4 regions of the Streptomyces sp. NPDC093795 genome follow, and region 3 is predicted to be linked to each of the others. Evidence: riboswitches for the same ligand, from Rfam matches in the RefSeq annotation. Region 3 holds a riboswitch; each other region holds the start of a gene.
The links. A riboswitch is a leader RNA that binds a small molecule or an ion and turns the genes downstream of it on or off. The one in region 3 is predicted to bind cobalamin.

Region 1 (5,391 bases), on a different contig from region 3:
GCAGCGCCTCCGGCGCGTACGCGTTCGCCCAGATCATCAGGGCGGCGACCGCCACGCCCGAACCGGCGACCAGCCAGGCCCGGAGGCCCCAGCGGTCCGGCCGGTAGCGGGTGCGGACGGTCCGGCGCCCGCCGAGCCGCAGCCCGGCCATGGCCGCGAGCAGCCCGGCGCCGACCAGCGGCAGCCCGTACCCCGCGCCCTCCGCCGCGAGCAGCCCGTACGAACCGGCGCAGATCCCGAGCAGCCCGCCCAGGGTCAGTACGTTCGTGGTGCGCCGCACGGAGGCCGGGACCCGCGCCGTCCGCCCGTACCCGCGCGCGTCCATCGAGGCCGCGACGGCGATCGACCGCTCGAGCGCTCCCTCCAGGACCGGCAGGCCGGTCTGGAGGACCGCCCGCACACCACCGGCGGGGCGGCCGCGCAGCCGGCGGGCGGTACGCAGCCGGACCACGTCGGCGACCATGTTCGGCGCGAAGGTCATCGCCACGACGACGGCCACCCCGGCCTCGTACAGCGCTCCCGGCAGCGACTTCAGCAGCCGCGCCGGGTTGGCGAGCGCGTTCGCCGCGCCCACGCAGATCAGCAGGGTCGCCAGTTTGGCCCCGTCGTACACCGCGAACACCAGCTGTTCGGCCGTCACCCGCCCCCCGATCCGGATCCCCTGCGCCCAGTCGGGCAGTGGCACCTCGGGCAGCGTGAACAGGACGTGCGTGCCCGGGATCGGGGAGCCGAGCAGCAGGGAGAACACGACCCGCAGGGCGACGACGAACAGACCGAGCTTCACGAACGCGCCGTACGAGCGGGCCCACGGCGCGTCCGTACGGCGGGCCGCCACGACGTAACCCGCGACCCCGACGAGCAGACCGAGCAGCAGGGGGTTGGTGGTACGGGAGGCGGCGACGGCCAGGCCGAGCGCCCACAGCCACCACGCGCCCGCGTGCAGGGCGTTGGCCCGGCTCGCCTCGGGGGCCGCGAACACACTGAGGCCTCGGCCCGCGCTCGTACGGGCCGAGCTCGTACGGTTCGCGCTCGTACGGGCCGAGCTCGTACGGTTCGCGCTCATACGGGCTGCGCTCGTACGGTTCGCGCTCATACGGGCTGCGCTCGTACGGTTCGCGCTCACACCGGCCGCGCTCGTACCGTTCGCGCTCAGGCGGGCCGCACTCATGCGCGGCGGCGGGCCTTCCAGATCGCCGCCCCGCCCAGGGCCAGGACGCCCGCCCCGCCCGCGAGGACGCCGAAGGACGGACCGCCGCCGCTTCCCTCTTCCCGGGCGCTGGGGGTCGTCGACGCCGTCGCGGGGGCAGGCGCGGGGGCGTTCTCCGCGACCTGTTCGCCGCAGCCCCGCGCCGGGTAGCCTGCGATCCCGCACAGCATGGCCGCGCTGTCGTACCGCAGCGGCTTCGCCACCGTGGCGAGCGCCTCCGCGCCCGTCGCGTCCTCGCGGACCTGCGCGCAGCCGACCTCGACCGTCTTCTCGGGCGGGGTCTCGCCGGGCGGCGCGTCCGCCGCGCCGCCGAAGTCGACGACGACCGCGACCCGCTTGGTGCCGGCCTTCTTCTCCACGCCTCCGCAGATCCCGGCGAAGTCGGGGGCGGCGGAGGGCAGGGAGGTGTCGCCCGTGCCGTTGCTGACCGCGAAGCGGAAGCCGATCGCGTCACCGTCGGCGGGGCGCGCGGTCGCGGGCCCCTGCGTGGCGTACGCCCACGGCTTGCCGCCGTCGCTCTCCCAGAACGACCAGTAGCGGTAGCCGGCCGCCTGCGCCGGAGCCGCCGCGATCACGGTCAGGGTGAGCAGCGCGCCGGCCGCGGCGCCCGCGGCCCGCGCGGTCACCCCACTGACGGCTCTCACTTCTTGCGGCCGCTCACGAGGAAGCCGATGCCGACGCCGACGACCGTGCCGATGCCGATGATCCACCACACGTCGAAACCGCGGCCCTCGTCGTCACTCGTCGTGGACGAGGCCGAGGTGTCGGGGGACTTGGGCGCAGGACCGGTGGCGTTGAGCTGCTCCACCAGGTCCACCGCGCCGAACTCGCGCGGGTCGGTCTCCGTCGCCCGGGCGGCCAGGATCAGCTGCGCGTACGCGGCCGGTCCGCTCTCCTTCGCCCAGGCGGCGGAGTTCTTCTCCAGCCAGTCGAGGGCGGGCTTCGCCTCCTTCGCGGCGCCGGACGCGGCGAGCGCGACGACGGCGTCGGCGGTGTTGCCGAAGTCGGGCTGCTCGGCCGTGTCGGCGGCGCCGGGCATCGGCGGCAGGGCGAGGTGACCGGTCTTCGCGACGGCCTTCGCCAGGTAGGAGGCGCCGTTGAGCGCGGCCCGCTCGACCGTCGGCTTCGACAGGTCGGTGCAGACCGGCGGCTGCGCCGGGGACGCCTTGGTGGCGACGATGCTCTTGCCGAGCCCGGCGAGGGTCGCGGCGGCGGTGGCGTCGGCGTTCGCGAGCAGCTTGCCGGTCTTGTCCGGCTGGTACGCGAAGGCGCCCGCGCCGGCCTTGTCCGAGCAGGGCACCGCGAAGGAGAGGAGCGCGTCGTAGGGCGTACGGCCCTCGGCGGAGGTGAACGAGCCGGGCCGCACACCCGTCGCGGCGAGCGCGCCGACGACGATGGAGGTGGAGTTGGCGTCGCTGGGGCCACCGACGCCGTACCCCCAGCCGCCGTCCTTGTTCTGCACGGTACGCAGCCAGTCGGCGCCGGCCTTCACGGCCGTGTCGATCTTCGCCGGGTCGGTGGCCTGGCGGCGGACGGCGCGGAGCGCCTGCACGGCGACGGCGGTGGCGTTGGTGTCCCGCATCGTCTGCGCGTCGCAGGCCTTCGTGACGTCCGCGCGGTACGAGCCGAAGGAACCGTCCGCGCACTGCTGGCCGAGGAGCCAGTCCACGGCCTGGTCGGCGGGCTGGTAGCCGGTGGCGCGCTGGGCGAGGAAGGCGAGCGACTGGCGCCAGACGCCGTCGTACGTCGGGTCCTTCTTGCCGTACAGACCGGGCGGGATCGCGACGGCCGAGGCGGAGGGGGAAGGTGCGGCGGGAGCGGCGGGTGCGGCCATGGCCACCCCGGCTGCTCCTGAGCCGAGCAGGACGGCGGCGGCGAGCGCGGCGGCGCCGCGGCGGACGGTGTTCATGGGGCCCTCTCCTGCGGCCGGGCACCGGCACGCCACAGGGGCACCAGGCTCCGGCTCCGTATTCCTCGACGGTGCCGGCGGTCACGTCCCGGGCGGGGCATTCCGACTCGCCGCCTCCTGGGAGACGGCTTACGGTTGCGGGGTCAGTGCCGGATTCGCACCGGCTTCCCCCCTTACGGGCATGATGACGACGTGCCCTCACTCTACCGGCCCGTACGGCCCGGGCCCCGGGGGGTGCGAGGCGGCTCACACCCGCGCGGGGACGGGCTCCGGGGTGATCTTGGAAGGCCTGAGACCTCACACGGCCACGTACTCCACCGGGTCCGTGCCCGCCACCGGCTCCGCGCGGCCCAGCTTCACCAGGCGGCGCACGTGGGCCTCGGCCTCGCTGACGGCGATGTTCCGCGACCCGTAGGGGATGTCCCGCCAGGGGCGGTTCCACTCCATCCGCTCGGCGAGCTGCCAGGGGGTGAGCGGGGTGGCGAGCAGCCCGAGGAGCCCGGTGAGCCGGTCCTCGTGGTGGTCGAGGAGTTCGCGGACCCGGCCGGCGGCGTCGGTGAAGGCGTGCTGATGGGCGGGGAGGACTTCGGCGACGCCGAGTCGCCCGACGCGTTCGAGGGAGTCGAGGTAGTCACCGAGGGGGTCGGTGACCGTCCCGTCGTCGGGGTCCTCGTAGAGGCCGATGTGCGGGGAGATCCCGGGCAGCAGATGGTCGCCGGAGAAGAGGCGGCCGTGCCCGGGGAGCCGGGACGGGTGCTCCTCCTCCAGGTGGAGGCAGACGTGGCCGGGGGTGTGGCCAGGCGTCCAGATCGCGCGCAGCCGGCGCCCGGCCAGGTCGAGCAGCTCGCCGGGGACGATCTCGCGGTCGGGGATCGCGGAGCACAGACCGGGCAGGGTGTCCATGCGCCCGGAGGCCCTTGCGGCCCGCAGCGGGGCGATGTGGTCCTCGGGGGCGCCGACGGTGGCGAGCTTCCGGGAGAGGTAGTCGAGCCAGGTGCCGGGTTCGGACTCGCGGGTGCGGCGGACGACGGCGGTGTCGGCGGCGTGCATGGCGATCCAGGCCCCGGACTCCTCGCGGACCCGGCCGGAGAGCCCGTGGTGGTCGGGGTGGTGGTGGGTGATGACGACCCCGTGGACGTCGCCGACGGACAGGCCCAACTCGCCCAACCCTGCCACCAGTTCGGCCCAGGAGACGGGATCGTCCCAGCCGGTGTCGACGAGGACGGGGCCGCGGTCCGTGTCGAGGACGTGGACGAGGGTGTGGCCGAGCGGGTTGTCGGGGATGGGCACCCGGAGCGACCAGACGCCCCCGCCGTGCTCGGTGACCTGGTTCGCGGGTTCCCGCATGGATCCTCATCTCTCCACGGTGGTACGGAGCATGCTCGACCGTTGCCCATCATAACTAGAACTGGTATCAGTTCTGAGACATCGTCAGGGAAATCCTCTCCTCAGAAGGCGGCCGTCATGACCGAGCTTGTGGAGCACGGAAAGCTGTTCATCGGCGGGGAGTTGACCGACCCGCTCGGCGAGGAGGTCATCGAGGTCATCTCCCCGCACACCGAGGAGGTCATCGGGCGGGTCCCGCACGCCTCCACCGCCGATGTCGACCGGGCCGTGGCCGCCGCCCGCCGGGCCTTCGACGAAGGGCCCTGGCCCCGGATGACCGTCGAGGAGCGGATCGCGGTCGTCGGCCGCATCAAGGACGCGATCGCCGTCCGCCACGAGGAGATCGCCCGCTCCATCAGCGCCCAGAACGGCTCCCCGTACTCCTGGTCCGTCCTCGCCCAGGCGCTCGGCGCGATGATGGTCTGGGACACGGCGATCACCGTGGCCCGCGACTTCGTGTTCGAGGAGCGGCGCGGCGGCGTCCTCGGGCCGCTGCTCGTCCGCCGCGAGCCGGTCGGCGTGGTCGCGGCCGTCGTCCCGTGGAACGTGCCGCAGTTCACCGCCGCCGCCAAGCTGGGGCCCGCGCTGCTCGCCGGCTGCACGGTGGTCCTCAAGCCCTCGCCCGAGTCGCCCCTCGACTCGTACATCCTCGCCGACATCGCCACCGAGGCCGGGCTGCCCGAGGGCGTGCTCAGCATCCTGCCCGCCGACCGCGAGGTCAGCGAGTACCTCGTCGCCCACCCCGGCGTCGACAAGGTCTCCTTCACCGGCTCGGTCGCGGCCGGCAAGCGGGTCATGGAGGTCGCCTCCCGCAACCTCACCCGCGTCACCCTCGAACTCGGCGGGAAGTCGGCCGCCGTGATCCTGCCCGACGCGGACCCGGCGACGG
Region 2 (5,391 bases), on a different contig from region 3:
TCGACCGCCTGTGGGACACGGGAACCCCGTTCGGCGAGGCCCCACGCCGTGACGAGCACGACCTCTCCCCTCAGGAACGGGAGTTGCTCATGCTGCTCGGCATCGGCTGCACGGACGACATCGCCGCCCGGCGACTCGGCGTCTCCCTGCGGACCGTGCGCCGGATGAGCTCGGAGCTGATGAACCGGCTCGGCGCCCGCAGCCGCTTCGAGGCGGGGGTACGGGCCACCAAGGAGGGCTGGCTCTGACCCCGTGCCCCAGGGGATACCGACGAATCACTTCCGTTATGCGGACAGGGGTTCCATGGAGCTGAGCAGTCGCCTAGATTTCCCCAGCATTACCCAGGTGATCAGCGAGGGGACGGCAACCGGCATGTCAGACGCGGCAGATACGGCACAAGGGAAACAACCCACCATCACACCCATGCGGGTGGTGATCGGACTCTGTCTGTTCGCCCCGTTCGTGGCGATGCTCTGGGTGAGTTCCTACGCGAGGACCGAACCGCTCTTCGCCGGCATCCCGTTCTTCTACTGGTACCAGATGCTCTGGGTGCTGATCTCCACCGTGCTCACCATGGTCGCCTACAAGCTGTGGCAGATCGACCAGCGTGCCCGCAAGGGAGGTGACGCGCGATGAAGGACGTCACCGGGGTGAACGGCGTCGCACTCGCCGTCTTCATCTTCTTCTTCCTGGCCGTCACGGTCATGGGCTTCCTCGCCTCGCGCTGGCGCAGGGCCGAGAACGAGAACAGCCTCGACGAGTGGGGCCTGGGCGGCCGCTCGTTCGGCACCTGGGTGACCTGGTTCCTGCTCGGCGGCGACCTCTACACCGCGTACACCTTCGTCGCCGTCCCGGCGCTCATCTACACGGCGGGCGCGGCCGGCTTCTTCGCCGTGCCGTACACGATCCTGGTCTACCCGCTGATCTTCACCTTCCTGCCGCGCCTCTGGTCGGTCTCGCACAAGCACGGCTACGTCACCACCTCGGACTTCGTGCGCGGCCGCTTCGGCTCCAAGGGCCTGTCCCTCGCGGTGGCGGTCACCGGCATCCTCGCCACCATGCCGTACATCGCGCTCCAGCTCGTCGGCATCCAGGCCGTCCTGGACGTGATGGGCGTCGGCGGCGGCGAGACCACCCACTGGTTCATCAAGGACCTGCCGCTGCTCATCGCCTTCGGCGTCCTCGCGGCGTACACGTACTCCTCGGGTCTGCGCGCCCCCGCGCTCATCGCCTTCGTCAAGGACACCCTGATCTACATCGTCATCGCGGTGGCGATCATCTACATCCCGATCAAGCTGGGCGGCTTCGACGAGATCTTCGCCAAGGCCGGCGAGGCGTACGCCCAGACCAACCCGGCGACCGACAAGCCGCGCGGCGCGCTCGTCCCCGGTGAGGCGGGCCAGTGGACGTACGCGACGCTCGCCCTCGGCTCGGCGCTCGCGCTGTTCATGTACCCACACTCCATCACGGCGACGCTGTCGTCCCGGAGCCGTGAGGTCATCCGCCGCAACACCACGATCCTGCCGCTGTACTCGCTGATGCTGGGCCTGCTCGCGCTGCTCGGCTTCATGGCGATCGCCGCCGGGATCCAGGTGAAGAACGGGCAGCTCGCCATCCCGCAGCTGTTCGAGACGATGTTCCCGGACTGGTTCGCGGGCGTCGCGTTCGCCGCGATCGGCATCGGCGCGCTCGTCCCCGCCGCGATCATGTCGATCGCCGCGGCCAACCTCTTCACCCGCAACATCTACAAGGACTTCATCAAGAAGGACGCGACCCCGGCGCAGGAGACCAAGGTCTCCAAGATCGTCTCGCTCCTGGTGAAGGTCGGCGCGCTCGCCTTCGTCCTCACCATGGACAAGACCGTCGCGATCAACTTCCAGCTGCTCGGCGGCATCTGGATCCTGCAGACCTTCCCCGCCCTCGTCGGCGGCCTGTTCACCCGCTGGTTCCACCGCTGGGCGCTGCTCGCCGGCTGGGCCGTCGGCATGCTCTACGGCACGGTCGCCGCGTACGGGGTCGCCAGCCCCACCCAGAAGCACTTCGGCGGCCCCTCCGCCGAGATCCCCGGCATCGGCGAGATCGGCTACATCGGCCTCACCGCCTTCGTCCTCAACCTCGTCGTCACGGTCGTCCTCACCTTCGTCCTCAAGGCCGTCAAGGCCCCGGAAGGCATCGACGAGACCTCCCCGTCCGACTACACGGCGGACGCCGGAGACGCCGGCGTGCAGACCGAGATGCCGAAGCTCGGCGCCGACACGCACTGACGCTCACGGCCGCGGCGCACTGACCGGCCGCACGGCCGCGACGCGCCGAACCGCCCCACAACCGCACCCGAAGGGCCCGGGATCTCCGCCGTGAGATCCCGGGCCCCTTCGCGTCCCCGTGGAGGCACACTTCCCTCATGGACTTCACGATCAGGGCGGTACGGCCCGAGGAGTACGAGGCGGTCGGAGAACTCACCGCGGGCACCTATCTGGACGACGGGCTGCTGAAGTACGGGGCGCAGGACTCCTATCTGGACGTGCTGCGGGACACAGCCCGGCGGGCGCGCGAGAGCGAGGTACTCGTCGCGGAGGACGCCGACGGGCGGCTCCTCGGCGGAGTGACCTTCGCCACCGGCGACACCCCCTGGGCGGACATCGCGGTCGCGGGCGAGGCCGAGTTCCGCATGCTCGCCGTCAGCCGGGAGGCCCGCGGCCGAGGCGTCGGAGAAGCCCTCGTACGGGCCTGTATCGAGCGCGCGAGGGCCCTTCCGGGGTGCGAGCGCCTCGTGCTCTCCACGGACGCGAAGATGGTCTCTGCACACCGGATCTACGACCGCCTGGGCTTCGTCCGCACCCCGCACCGGGACTGGGAACCGATCCCCGACCACTCGCTGCGCACCTACGCCCTGGAGTTCTGACACCGGGCGGCGACACAACATGTGGGGGGTGCCATGAGCGGCGCCCCCCACATGTATGCTCGTGCTCGCTGTCGACGCAGGGGAATCCGGCGCGAATCCGGAACTGTCCCGCAACGGTGTGCTTCCTACGGATACGACACATTCGTACGAGGTGAGTCCGAGGACCTGCCGACAGCGCGCCCGGTCCGTCCGTTCCGGGTGCCACTGACGTCCGGGCCTCGCGGAGTGGGCCGGTGGAAGCGTCGCGTCCGGCGTTACGGATGCCCGCATGCCCGCCTTCCCCCGCCGCGGCCCCGAGCCGAGCGAGGGAGAGCCCCCACGTGACCATCGCGCCCGCCGATCCGGCTTCCGCCGAGGCTTCCGCGGTCGAGAGCGACGGCCCCGGGACCGTGCTGCTGCGGACCCTGACCGACCTCACCGCCGATCTCGCCGACACCGACCCCGGCAAGGTCGCCGCCGCCGCGCTCCGCGGCCGCAGCGCCGCGTCGGACGAGGCGGAGCTGCGCGAGCTGGCCACCGAGGCGGCCGCGGGTCTGATCGCGGAGGACCCGGCGTACTCCCGGCTCGCCGCCCGGCTCCTGACGGTCACCATCGCCGACGAGGCGGCCGGCCAGGGCGCGTACTCCTTCTCCGCCTCCGTCGCCGTCGGTCACCGCGAGGGCCTGATCGCCGACCGCACCGCCGAGTTCGTCGCCCTGCACGCGGCCCGCCTCGACGCGGCGATCGACCGGGCCGGCGACGACCGCTTCGGCTACTTCGGCCTGCGCACCCTCTACTCGCGCTACCTGCTGCGCCACCCGATCACCCGCAAGGTCATCGAGACCCCGCAGCACTTCATGCTCCGCGTCGCCTGCGGTCTCGCCGAGGACGACAGCACGCGCGCCCTGGACGAGGTCACGGCGCTGTACGGCCTGATGAGCCGCCTGGACTACCTCCCGTCCTCCCCCACGCTCTTCAACTCCGGCACCCGCCACCCGCAGATGTCCTCCTGCTACCTCCTGGACTCCCCGCAGGACGAGCTGGACTCCATCTACGACCGCTACCACCAGGTGGCGCGCCTCTCGAAGCACGCGGGCGGCATCGGCCTCTCGTACTCCCGCATCCGGGCCCGCGGTTCGCTGATCCGCGGCACCAACGGGCACTCCAACGGCATCGTGCCGTTCCTGAAGACCCTCGACGCCTCCGTCGCCGCCGTGAACCAGGGCGGCCGCCGCAAGGGCGCCGCCGCCGTCTACCTGGAGACCTGGCACGCGGACATCGAGGAGTTCCTGGAGCTCCGCGACAACACGGGCGAGGACCAGCGCCGTACGCACAACCTGAACCTGGCGCACTGGATCCCGGACGAGTTCATGCGCCGGGTCAACGCCGACGCCGACTGGTCGCTGTTCTCCCCGGCGGACGTCCCCGAGCTGGTCGACCTGTGGGGCGAGGAGTTCGACGCCGCCTACCGCGCCGCCGAGGCGAAGGGCCTGGCCCGCAAGACGATGCCGGCCCGCGACCTGTACGGCCGGATGATGCGGACCCTGGCCCAGACCGGCAACGGCTGGATGACCTTCAAGGACGCCTCGAACCGTACGGCGAACCAGACCGCCGAGCCCGGCACGGTCGTCCACTCCTCCAACCTGTGCACCGAGATCATCGAGGTCACGAACGACGGCGAGACGGCCGTCTGCAACCTGGGCTCGGTCAACCTCGGCGCGTTCGTGGTGGGTTCGGACATCGACTGGGAGCGCCTCGACGCGACCGTCCGCACCGCCGTCACGTTCCTCGACCGGGTCGTCGACATCAACTTCTACCCGACCGAGCAGGCGGGCCGCTCCAACGCCCGCTGGCGGCCGGTGGGCCTGGGCGCGATGGGCCTCCAGGACGTCTTCTTCCAGCTGAAGCTGCCGTTCGACTCGGCGGAGGCCCGCGCCCTGTCGACGAAGATCGCCGAGCGCATCATGCTGGCGGCCTACGAAGCCTCGGCCGACCTCGCCGAGCGCAACGGCCCGCTGCCGGCCTGGGAGAAGACCCGTACGGCCCGGGGTGTCCTGCACCCCGACCACTACGACGTCGAGCTGAACTGGCCGGAGCGCTGGACGGCGCTGCGCGAGCGCATCGCGTCGACCGGCATGCGCAACTCGCTCCTCCTCGCCATCGCGCCGACGGCGACCATCGCCTCGATCGCCGGCGTCTACGAGTGCATCGAGCCGCAGGTCTCCAACCTCTTCAAGCGCGAGACGCTCTCCGGCGAGTTCCTCCAGGTCAACTCGTACCTGGTCGACGAGCTGAAGAGGCTCGGCGTGTGGGACGCGCAGACCCGCGAGGCCCTGCGCGAAGCCAACGGCTCCGTCGCCGGCTTCACCTGGGTCCCGGCCGAGGTCCGCGAGCTGTACCGCACGGCGTGGGAGATCCCGCAGCGCGGCCTGATCGACATGGCGGCCGCCCGTACGCCGTTCCTGGACCAGTCGCAGTCCCTGAACCTCTTCCTCGAAACCCCGACCATC
Region 3 (5,391 bases):
GCACGGCCTTCGGGTCGACGGAGTAGAAGTTCCGGCCGGTCGGCAGGACGTTGACCAGGCCACGGAGAGGGGAGCCGGACGGTCCCGCCGGGACGAAGCCGCCGTTCAGTGCGTGCACGGCGTGCGTGAGTTCGTCCGTCGTCGACGCCAGGCGCGGCACGACCTGCTCGCAGGCGAAGCGGAGGACGGCGACGACCTCGGGGCCGTACGCGGCGGCCACGGTCGGGATCGCGTCCACCGACCAGTCCGCCGCCTCCATCCCCTCGACCAGCTCGCGCGCCTTGGCCTCCGCCTCGTCGGCGGTGGTGCGGGTCGCGGCCGACTCGTCGAGACCCAGGGCCTCGCGCAGACCGGGCAGCGCCTGCGTGCCGCCCCAGATCTGGCGGGCGCGCAGGATGGAGAGGACCAGGTTGACGCGGGCCTCACCCTCCGGGGCGCCGCCGAGGACGTGCAGACCGTCGCGGATCTGGGCGTCCTTGACCTCGCACAGCCAGCCGTCGACGTGCAGCAGGAAGTCGTCGAAGCCGTCGTCCTCCGGGCGCTCCTGGAGACCGAGGTCGTGGTCGAGCTTGGCGGCCTGGATCAGCGTCCAGATCTGGGCGCGGATCGCGGGCAGCTTCGCCGGGTCCATGGAGGAGATCTGCGCGTACTCGTCGAGCAGCTGCTCCAGGCGCGCGATGTCGCCGTACGAGTCGGCGCGGGCCATCGGCGGCACCAGGTGGTCGACGAGGGTGGCGTGGACGCGCCTCTTGGCCTGGGTGCCCTCGCCCGGGTCGTTGACGAGGAACGGGTAGATCAGGGGGATGTCGCCGAGGGCCGCGTCGGGGCCGCAGGCGGCGGACAGGCCGGCGTTCTTGCCGGGCAGCCACTCCAGGTTGCCGTGCTTGCCGAGGTGGACCATGGCGTCGGCGCCGAAGCCGCCGTCCTCGGCGCGGGCGGCGATCCACCGGTAGGCGGCCAGGTAGTGGTGGGACGGCGGGAGATCGGGGTCGTGGTAGATCGCGATCGGGTTCTCGCCGAAGCCGCGCGGCGGCTGGATGAGGATCAGGAGGTTCCCGCGGCGCAGGGCGGCGAGGACGATGTCGCCCTCCGGGTTGCGCGAGCGGTCGAGGAACATCTCGCCGGGCGCCGGACCCCAGTGCTCCTCGACGTGGGTGCGGAGCTCCTCCGGCAGGGTCGCGTACCAGCGCTTGTAGTCGGCGGCCGGGATACGGACCGGGTTGCGGGCGAGCTGCTCCTCCGTCAGCCAGTCCTGGTCGTGGCCACCGGCCTCGATGAGGGCGTAGATCAGCTCGTCGCCGTCACCGGAGACCAGGCCGGGAAGCTCCTCGGCGGGCCCGAAGTCGTACCCCTCCGCGATCAGACGGCGCAGGAGGGAGACGGCGGAGGCGGGGGTGTCGAGACCGACGGCGTTGCCGATGCGGGAGTGCTTCGTCGGGTACGCGGAGAGGACGAGCGCCAGCCTCTTCTCGGCGTTCGGGATGTGCCGGAGCCGGGCGTGGCGTACGGCGATCCCGGCGACGCGGGCGGCGCGCTCGGCGTCCGCCACGTACGCGGGCAGACCGTCCTCGTCGATCTCCTTGAAGGAGAACGGGACGGTGATCAGACGGCCGTCGAACTCGGGCACGGCGACCTGGCTGGCGGCGTCCAGCGGGGAGAGGCCCTCGTCGTTCTCCTCCCACGCCGACCGCGAGCCGGTCAGGCACAGGGCCTGGAGGATCGGCACGTCGAGCGCGGCGAGCGCCCCCGCGTCCCAGGCCTCCTCGTCGCCACCGGCCTGCGCCTCGGCCGGCTTGGTGCCGCCCGCGGCGAGCACGGTGGTGACGATGACGTCGGCGGTACGGAGGCGGTCGAGCAGCTCCGGCTCGGGGGCGCGCAGGGACGCCACGTACAGCGGGAGCGCCTGCGCGCCGGTGTCCTCGATCGCCTCGCAAAGGGTGTGGACGAAGCCGGTGTTGCCGCTCATGTGGTGGGCGCGGTAGTAGAGCACGGCGACGGTCGGGCCGTCCGTCGTGCGGGGGGTGCGCTCCAGCGGGCCCCACGTGGGGGCGGCGGCCGGGGCCTCGAAGCCGTGACCGGTGAGCAGGACGGTGTCGGAGAGGAAGCGGGCGAGCTGCTCCAGGTTCCCGGGGCCGCCGTGCGCGAGATAGGCGTGCGCCTCGGTGGCGACGCCGATCGGGACGGTGGACGCCTCCATCAGCTGTGCGTCGGGGGCCTGTTCGCCGCTGAGGACGACCACCGGCTTTCCGGCGGCGCGGACCGCGTCCAGGCCCTCCTCCCAGGACCGGAGACCGCCGAGGAGCCGTACGACGACGAGGTCGGCACCGTCCAGGAGGCCGGGCAGCTCGGCGAGGGGGAGACGGGCGGGGTTGGCGAAGCGGTACTCCACCGGGCCGCCGGCCGAGGCAGCGTTCGCCGCGCGGGCACTGAGCAGGTCGGTGTCGGAGTGCGACAGCAGCAGAAGCATGGCGAGCGCAGGCCTTCCTCGGGGTTGTCCGCGCCCCGGGTGGTCGTATGGACGGCGGGAGTTCCTGACTCACCCGTTCCGTCGTGCCTGGTACGGGCTCACAGTGGCGGGACCGCGCCGGATTCTCACCGGGCTTCCTCCCCGGGGTCCTGGGACCCCATGCCGATCTGCATCCTAGATCGTGCCGCCCACGGCCCGGGGCGGGCCGCCGGGTCGGCCTGGTCACACCCGGTGGCCGCGCCGTTCCCCGTGGGTATGCTCGCCGCCATGCCGCCCACCCCACCCACGACGCCCGAACCGGGCGAAGCTCGCATACGGGACCGTGGCGACGCCTGCCCCGGGGCGCTGCGCCTGCACCTCGCCGAGGACGGACGCCTGGCCCGACTGCGCCTGCCCGCAGGGCGTCTGACGTCTCGTCAGGTCGAGGCGCTCGCGGCCGCCGCGGAGACCCTGGGGGACGGGCGGATCAGCATCACCTCGCGCGGCAACGCGGAGCTGCGGGGCCTCGCGGACGACTGCGGGGCGGAGCTCGCGGCGCTCCTCGCCGAGGCGGGCCTGCTGCCCTCCCCCACCCACGAACGCGTCCGCAACATCGTCGCCTCGCCCACCGCGGGACTCGACGGACTCGGCCACGCCGACGTGCAGTTGTGGGCACGCGAGCTGGACGCCGCACTGTGCGCCGAGCCCCGGGCGGCCTCCCTCTCGGGACGGTTCCTGTTCGTCCTCGACGACGGGCGCGGCGACGTGGCCCCGCTCGGCGGGGATGTGAGCTTGGTCGCAGGAGAGGACGGGTCCGTCCTGCTGCGGCTCGGCCCGACGGCCTTCCGGCTCACCGCCGCCGACGCCGTCCGCGCCGCCCTCGCCGCCGCCCTCGCGTTCCTCGACGCCGCCGAGGCGGCCGGCAACGGGGCCTGGCGCCCCCAGGAACTCCCCGACGACCACGCGCCGGACTGGGCGGGCGCCCTGACGGCGGCGGGCATCACGGCGGAGCCCGTGGCCGAGCCCGGCCGCGAACCCGTACGCATACCCGAGCCCGTACGCGTACACGAGCCCGTATCCGACCCCGGCCGCGAGCCCGTACGCGTGCCCGAGCCCGTACCCGCACCGCCCCTGCCCGCGTCCCCGCCGCCTGCCCCCGGCGTGCTCCGGGGCGGCGCGCTGTACGTCCTCGCGCCGCTCGGCCGGCTGACCGCCGCTCAGCTGCGGGCCCTGCTTCCGGCCGACGAGATACGGCTGACGCCGTGGCGCGGGGTGGTCGTCGTCGGCACCGGTACGCGTACGGCTGCCGACCGGCTCGCGCGCCTGGAGTCGTACGGACTGATCACCCGGCCCGACGCCCCCGGCGCCGGTGTCACCGTCTGCACCGGGCGCCCCGGCTGCGCCAAGTCCCTCGCCGACGTACGGGCGGACGCCCTCGCCGCGCCCGCGGGGCGGCTTCCCGTGCACTTCTCCGGGTGCGCACGCGGCTGCGGGCACCCGTACGGCGACCGGATCGAGGTCCTCGCCACCGGCGACGACACCTATCTGGTGGACGGCGCCCCCACCTCCCGTACCTCCCTGTCGGGAGCCGTCGCGGCAGCCCGCACCCCCGTCGACCACACGCCCCACACGAGATGAGCGAGAGCGACACGATGTTCGACTACGAGAAGGACGGGGCGGAGATCTACCGCCGGTCCTTTGCCACGATCCGAGCCGAGGCGGATCTCGCGGGCCTGCCCGCCGACGTCGCCCAGGTGGCGGTCCGGATGATCCACGCCTGCGGCATGACCGACCTCGTGCGGGACATCGCGTACTCCCCCGGCGTGGTCGCGAGCGCCCGCGCCGCCCTCCGCGCCGGCGCGCCGATCCTCTGCGACGCCCAGATGGTCGCCAGCGGTGTCACCCGCAAGCGGCTGCCCGCCGACAACGAGGTGATCTGCACGCTCTCCGACCCGTCCGTGCCGGGCCTGGCCGCCGAGCTCGGCACCACCCGCTCCGCCGCCGCCCTCGAACTGTGGCGGGACCGCCTCGAAGGCTCCGTCGTCGCCATCGGCAACGCGCCCACCGCGCTCTTCCACCTCCTGGAGATGATCGCCAAGGGCGCCGGGAAGCCCGCAGCCGTCCTCGGCATACCGGTCGGCTTCATCGGCGCCGCCGAGTCCAAGGACGCCCTCGCCGACCGGGCCCACGAACTCCGTCTCGAACACCTCGTCGTCCGGGGCCGGCGCGGCGGCAGCGCGATGACGGCCGCCGCGATCAACGCGCTCGCCCACGAAGCGGAGATCCAGCAGTGACCGCCACCGGAAAGCTCTACGGCGTCGGCCTCGGCCCCGGCGACCCGAACCTGATGACCGTGGCAGCCGTGAAGGCCATCGCCGCCGCCGACGTGATCGCGTACCACTCGGCCCGCCACGGCCGCTCCATCGCCCGCTCGATCGCCGCCGAGCACCTCCGCGAGGACCACATCGAGGAGCGGCTGATGTACCCGCTCACGGTGGAGACCACGGACCACCCGGGCGGCTACCGGGGCGCCCTCGACGACTTCTACGAGGAGGCCGCGGCCCGCCTCGCCGCCCATCTCGACGCGGGGCGCACGGTCGCCGTCCTCGCCGAGGGCGACCCGCTGTTCTACGGCTCGTACCAGCACATGCACAAGCGGCTCGCGCACCGCTACGACACGACCGTCATCCCCGGCGTCACCTCGGTCAGCGCCGCCGCGGCCCGCCTCGGCGAGCCGCTGTGCGAGGCGGAGGAAGTCCTCACGATCATCCCCGGCACCCTGCCGGAGGACGAGCTGACGGCCCGGCTCGCGGGCACCGACTCGGCGGTCGTGATGAAGCTCGGCCGCACCTTCCCCACGGTGAAGCGGGCCCTGGAGCGGGCCGGCCGGCTCGACGACGCCCGGTACGTGGAGCGGGCGTTCATGGCGGGCGAGCGGACGGAGC
Region 4 (5,391 bases), on a different contig from region 3:
GATGGGGGCCTTGAGGGCGCTGGGCGCGACGAGGGCGGGGTGGTACGCGTACCGGCCGAAGTGCAGGATCTGCATCGCGATCCGGCCGCCTTCGGCGTGCACGGCGTCGGTGATCAGCCGGTGCTCGGCGACCTCGTCCGTGGTGGTGAGCTTGGCGCCGCCGTCCCAGGGACGGCCGGCGTCGTTGGGTGCGATGCCGCCGGTGACGATGAGGCCCACACCGCCCCGTGCGCGCTCGGCGTAGAAGGCGGCCATGCGCTCGAAGCCGTGCTCGGTCTCCTCGAGACCGACGTGCATCGACCCCATGATCACCCGGTTGGGCAGGGTGGTGAACCCCAGGTCGAGCGGGCTCAGCAGGTGCGGGTACGGGGTCATGCGGGCGCCTCCTCGCGCAGGATCGTCGACCTCAGTTGTAGGGGACCCCCTCCCGTTGTGCAACTAGTTGCAGAAGATCTGGCACGTGATTTCTACTACTCGGTAGCAAAGTGGCTACTAGTCGGTAGCGAGGGGCGCCGAGGCAGCCCCCACCCACACGTCCAGGTCCTCCGGCGTCCGAGGCTCCGGTGCGTCCGCGTCGAGCAGGCCGTGGGCCCGGAGCAGCCGTGCCACGGCCGTGCCCCAGGGGCGTCGCAGCCGGGCCGCGTCGAGCAGCGCGTCGTCCGCGAGCAGCTCGGCGACCGGGCCCGTACGCAGGCCGGCGGGGGAGAGCACCGCCGCCTCGTCCGCCCAGCGCAGCGCCAGATCCACGTCGTGCGTCGCCATGAGCACCGTCGTACCGGCCTCCCGGAGCCGCTGGAGCGCGTCGAGCAGCCGCTCCTGCCCGTGCGGATCGAGCCCGGCCGTCGGCTCGTCCATGATCAGCACCCTCGGCCGCATCGCGACGGCGCCCGCGATCGCGGCCCGCTTGCGCTGCCCGTACGACAGCAGATGCGTCGGCCGGTCCGCCAGTGCCACGATGTCCAGCGCCTCAAGAGCCTCCTGGACCCGCAGCCGTACCTCCTCCTCGGGCAGCCCGAGGTTCGTCGGACCGAACGACACGTCCTGGCCGACCGAGGCGGCGAACAGCTGGTCGTCCGGATCCTGCGTCACCAGCTGCACGGTGGTCCGCAGCCGGGTCAGCCCCTTCCGGTCGTACGCCACCTCCGCCCCGTCCAGGAGCAGCGACCCGCTCCCGCAGCGCAACCCGCCGCTGAGGAGCCGGAGCAGGGTCGTCTTGCCGCTGCCGTTGCGGCCGAGCAGCGCCACCGCGCGTCCCTCCGCCACCGAGAAGTCCACGCCCGACAGGACCGCGGGCCCCTCCTCGTAGGCGAAGCCCGCGTTCACCAGCTCCACCACGGGAGCCGCAGGGACCGAAGGCGTCGAAGACGTCACGGCAGGAACCTTTCCAGTACGAGGGTGAGGGCGACGAGCCCCGCGAGCAGCGCGCCCGTGGCGGCGAGGAACCGGCGGGACACCACGCACACGGGCACGAGCACCCGCAGCGTCCCGTCGTATCCCCGCCCGGCAAGCCCCGACTGCAGGCGCTGCGCCCGGTCGAAGGCCCGCACGAACGTGGTCGCGCCGAGACCGGCGAGCGAACGCCAGGTCGCGGCCCGGGTGGTGTGTCCGAGCCGGGCCGCCTGCGCCTGCCGGATCTTCGACAGGGAGTCGAGCAGCAGGAAGATGATCCGGTACATCACGAGTGCCACGTCCACCACCGGCGCCGGCACCCCTGCCCGGACGAGCCGGGGCAGGACGTCGGAGACCGGCGTGGTGAACGCGAACAGCAGCACCCCGAGCGACGCCGACGCGGTCCGCAGGAGCAGCTCGACCGCCTGGATCGGGCCTCCCGGGGCGAGTGCGACGAGCCCCCGGGCGCCGCCCACCTCGAAGAGCAGCGGGATCGCGCCCGTGACACAGAAGCCGAGGGGGATGCGGAACGCCCGCCACAGCGCCCGGCCCGGCACACCGGCCGGACCGAGCAGCACGCCGAGCGTGGCCGCGGCCACGAGCACAGCGCCCGGCCACGGGGGCAGACAGACCGCGCACAGGGTCAGACCGAAGCCGAGCAGCGCCTTCTCGGCGGGATGGCGGCGGCGCCAGCGACTGCTGTGCGCCGCCGCGTCGATCGGCAGCATCGGCGGCTACGCGCCCGGCTCGCCCGGCTCGCCGGGGTCCCCGGGGGCGCCCCCGTCCGGCGCGCCCTTCGCCCCGGCCGCCTCCGCCAGGGCCGCTCCCTGCCTCCGGCCCCTCCGCAGACCGAAGTAGTACGCCAGGACACCGGCGCCCAGCGCCGCCTGGAGGGCGAACAGGGCGGACTCGATCTCCCCGGACGGCGGTTCGTACAGCGGCGTGAACCACGGCTCGTAATCCGGCTGGAGCTCGGTGATCGCGGTCTCCGCCTCCGCGTCCGCCCCGGTGAACGGTTCCTCCTTGTGATCCCCGAGCCCCAGCGCGAGCGGCAGTACCGCGAGCGCGGCGACGACGAGCAGCAACAGGGTGTTGATCTTCGCGTTCCGGCTCATCACGCGGCCGCCTCCTCGCGTCGCTCCGCCGTGCGCCCGGCGAGGACGCCGAGCCGGATCAGTTCGCCCTTGCTGGACTGCGTGAGCAGCCGCATCACGAGCACGGTCAGCAGGCCCTCGCTCACCGCGAGCGGAATCTGCGTCACGGCGAAGATCCCGCCGAACTTGGCGAGCGCCCCGGCGATACCGCTCCCCGGGTCGGGGAAGGCGAGCGCCAGCTGCACACTGGTCACGCAGTACGTCGACAGGTCGGCGACGAACGCGCCGAAGAAGACGGCGACCATCAGCGGCGTACCGGACCGGCGCAGCAGCCAGTACGTCCCGTATCCCGCCCAGGGGCCGACGATCGCCATCGAGAAGGCGTTCGCGCCGAGCGTGGTGAGCCCTCCGTGGGCGAGCAGCAGGGCCTGGAAGAGCAGGGTGATCGTTCCCAGGACCGCCATGATCGGCGGCCGGAAGAGGATCGCGCCCAGACCCGTACCGGTCGGATGTGAGCAACTGCCGGTCACGGACGGCAGCTTGAGCGCCGAGAGGACGAAGGTGAAGGCGCCGGCGGCGCCGAGCAGAAGAGTGGACTCGGGGTTGGACCGTACCTCGCGGGTCAGCGCGCGGACCCCGTGGACGATGAACGGTGCGGACGCGACGCCCCAGGCGGCCGCGTGCACAGGGGGCAGATACCCCTCGGCTATATGCATGGTTGGGAGACCCTCTCCAGCACCTCGTGGATGGACAACGCACCCTGGCCGGTCTCCTGGCTGACGGTCATACGTCCGGACTCCGCCTTCCCACACCACGACGGTCTCCCGTCGCGGTCCAGTGGCTTCCCCGAGGGTGTGTCCCCGCGGGGGTGGAGCCGGACCTCCCGATCACAGTGGCGAGGGCCGCACCGGTACTGCACCGGTTTCCCGTACACCAAGGCCCTGTGACACTAGTGCGTTGACCAGGTACATCACAACACGGTCGCCACCCGGTGCGGTTTCTCACTCACTCCACGCAGTCACTTCACGCCGTACTCCGGGTCGTCACACCTTGCGGTAGGCGTACGCCTCCGAGGCCGCCGCCGCCACCGCGTCGAGGTCGCCGCCCGCGCTCGCCGTGACCAGCGCGGCGACCGCGCCCTCGACGAAGGGCGCGTCCACCAGACGGGAGCCGTCGGGAAGCTCGTCGCCCTCGGCGAGCAGCGCCTTCACGGTGAGCACCGCGCTCCCCAGGTCGACCAAGACCGCCACTCCGGCGCCCCGGTCCGCGGCCTTCGCCGCCTCGCAGATCAGCTCGGAACTCGTCCCGAGCCCCCCGTCCGGGGTCCCGCCCGCGGGGACGATCGGCGCCAGGTCGCCGCCGCCGGACAGACCCCGGGCGAGCTCGGCCACGGCGGTCGCGACGGCGGCGCTGTGCGAGACGAGCACGATGCCCACGGGCGCGGAACCACCGCGGCCCTCCGCACCACCGGTCACGGCGCTCACGATGCCCCCTCCGTACCCGCGGTCGTCCGCGCGGTGGCGTCGAGCGCTGCGCTCACGATGCCCCCTCCGTCCGCGCGGTCGTCCGCGCGGTGTCGTGGAGCGCGGCGAACAGCAGCGCCGACGAGGTCGCCCCCGGGTCCTGGTGTCCCACCGACCGCTCGCCCAGATAACTGGCCCTGCCCTTGCGCGCCCGCAGCGGTACGGTCGCGAGGGCGCCCTCCTCGGCGGCGGCGCGGCCCGCCGCGTACGACTCCCGCAGACCCTCCACGGCCGGGACGAGGGCGTCCAGCATCGTCTTGTCGCCGGCCTGGGCGCCGCCCAGCTGGGAGACGGCCGCCACGCCGGACCCGAGCGCCTCCGCCAACCGCACCCGGGTGACCCGCTCGTCGTCGCCCAGCGTCTTGCCGGTACGGCGCAGCAGCGTGCCGTACAGCGGTCCCGACGCGCCGCCGACAGTGGAGATCAGCTGCCGTCCGGCGGTGGTCAGCACCGCGCCCGGCGTGGCCGGCGGCTCCTTCGCCAGGGTCTCGGTGACGGCGGCGAACCCCCGCTTCAGATTGGCGCCGTGGTCGGCGTCGCCGATGGCGGAGTCGAGCTCGGTGAGCCGGTCCGCCTCACGGTCGACGGCCTCGGCGACCGCGGCCAGCCAGCGCACCAGGAAGTCCGCGCCGAAGGTCTCCGTCATGTCGGTCCCCTCTCCCATCCCTCGTCTCACCGGCCCCAGCGCAGCGCGGGCGTCTGTACGGGCGCGTCCCACAGGCGGAGGAGCTCCTCGTCGACCTCGCACAGCGTCACCGAGCAGCCGGCCATGTCGAGCGAGGTCACGTAGTTGCCGACGAGGGTACGGGCCACCGGCACGCGCCGCTCGCCGAGTACGCGCTGCACCTCGGCGTTGAAGCCGTACAGTTCGAGCAGCGGGGTCGCGCCCATGCCGTTGACCAGCGCGATCACCGGCCCGGAGGGTCGGAGGTCCTCGACGACGGCGTCGACGGCGAAGTCCGCGATCTCCCGTGAGGTCATCATCGGCCGCCGCTCCCGACCCGGTTCGCCGTGGATCCCGACGCCCAACTCCAGCTCCCCGTCGGGGAGATCGAAGGTGGGGCTGCCCTTGGCGGGGGTGGTGCAGGCGCCGAGGGCCACGCCGAAGGACCGGGAGCGCGCGTTCACCTGGCGGGCGATCGCCTCCACCCGCTCCAGCGGGGCGCCCTCCTCGGCGGCGGCGCCCGCGATCTTCTCGACGAAGAGCGTGCCGCCGGTGCCGCGCCGGCCCGCCGTGTAGAGACTGTCCGTGACGGCGACGTCGTCGTCGACGAGGACCTTGGCGACCTGGATGCCCTCGTCCTCCGCGAGTTCCGCCGCCATCTCGAAGTTCAGGACGTCGCCGGTGTAGTTCTTGACGACGAACAACACCCCGGCGCCGCTGT

Region 1: linked by a shared signal. The riboswitch ahead of ACIRB7_RS08160 (prenyltransferase/squalene oxidase repeat-containing protein) and the one ahead of cobN (cobaltochelatase subunit CobN) in region 3 are both predicted to bind cobalamin.
Region 2: linked by a shared signal. The riboswitch ahead of ACIRB7_RS00095 (ribonucleoside-diphosphate reductase subunit alpha) and the one ahead of cobN (cobaltochelatase subunit CobN) in region 3 are both predicted to bind cobalamin.
Region 4: linked by a shared signal. The riboswitch ahead of ACIRB7_RS11625 (energy-coupling factor ABC transporter permease) and the one ahead of cobN (cobaltochelatase subunit CobN) in region 3 are both predicted to bind cobalamin.

What each region holds. Positions count from the first base shown of each region.
Region 1 covers NZ_JBIWIO010000002.1:695,594-700,984, forward strand. Annotated here, with positions in the region: gene ACIRB7_RS08150 (energy-coupling factor transporter transmembrane component T) at 1-1,063, opposite strand, end outside; gene ACIRB7_RS08155 (SCO2322 family protein) at 1,165-1,851, opposite strand; gene ACIRB7_RS08160 (prenyltransferase/squalene oxidase repeat-containing protein) at 1,848-3,116, opposite strand; cobalamin riboswitch at 3,193-3,323, opposite strand; gene ACIRB7_RS08165 (MBL fold metallo-hydrolase) at 3,414-4,463, opposite strand; gene ACIRB7_RS08170 (aldehyde dehydrogenase) at 4,581-5,391, shown strand, end outside.
Region 2 covers NZ_JBIWIO010000001.1:15,294-20,684, forward strand. Annotated here, with positions in the region: gene ACIRB7_RS00075 (LuxR C-terminal-related transcriptional regulator) at 1-248, shown strand, start outside; gene ACIRB7_RS00080 (DUF3311 domain-containing protein) at 373-636, shown strand; gene mctP (monocarboxylate uptake permease MctP) at 633-2,264, shown strand; gene ACIRB7_RS00090 (GNAT family N-acetyltransferase) at 2,402-2,902, shown strand; cobalamin riboswitch at 2,941-3,090, shown strand; gene ACIRB7_RS00095 (ribonucleoside-diphosphate reductase subunit alpha) at 3,223-5,391, shown strand, end outside.
Region 3 covers NZ_JBIWIO010000006.1:307,548-312,938, forward strand. Annotated here, with positions in the region: gene cobN (cobaltochelatase subunit CobN) at 1-2,467, opposite strand, end outside; cobalamin riboswitch at 2,507-2,643, opposite strand; gene cobG (precorrin-3B synthase) at 2,723-4,084, shown strand; gene ACIRB7_RS18895 (precorrin-8X methylmutase) at 4,081-4,740, shown strand; gene cobJ (precorrin-3B C(17)-methyltransferase) at 4,794-5,391, shown strand, end outside.
Region 4 covers NZ_JBIWIO010000003.1:617,208-622,598, forward strand. Annotated here, with positions in the region: gene ACIRB7_RS11605 (FAD-dependent oxidoreductase) at 1-375, opposite strand, end outside; gene ACIRB7_RS11610 (energy-coupling factor ABC transporter ATP-binding protein) at 493-1,371, opposite strand; gene cbiQ (cobalt ECF transporter T component CbiQ) at 1,368-2,117, opposite strand; gene ACIRB7_RS11620 (energy-coupling factor ABC transporter substrate-binding protein) at 2,124-2,504, opposite strand; gene ACIRB7_RS11625 (energy-coupling factor ABC transporter permease) at 2,504-3,199, opposite strand; cobalamin riboswitch at 3,228-3,464, opposite strand; gene ACIRB7_RS11630 (PTS-dependent dihydroxyacetone kinase phosphotransferase subunit DhaM) at 3,527-3,967, opposite strand; gene dhaL (dihydroxyacetone kinase subunit DhaL) at 4,020-4,652, opposite strand; partial or broken gene ACIRB7_RS11640 (dihydroxyacetone kinase subunit DhaK) at 4,679-5,391, opposite strand, start outside.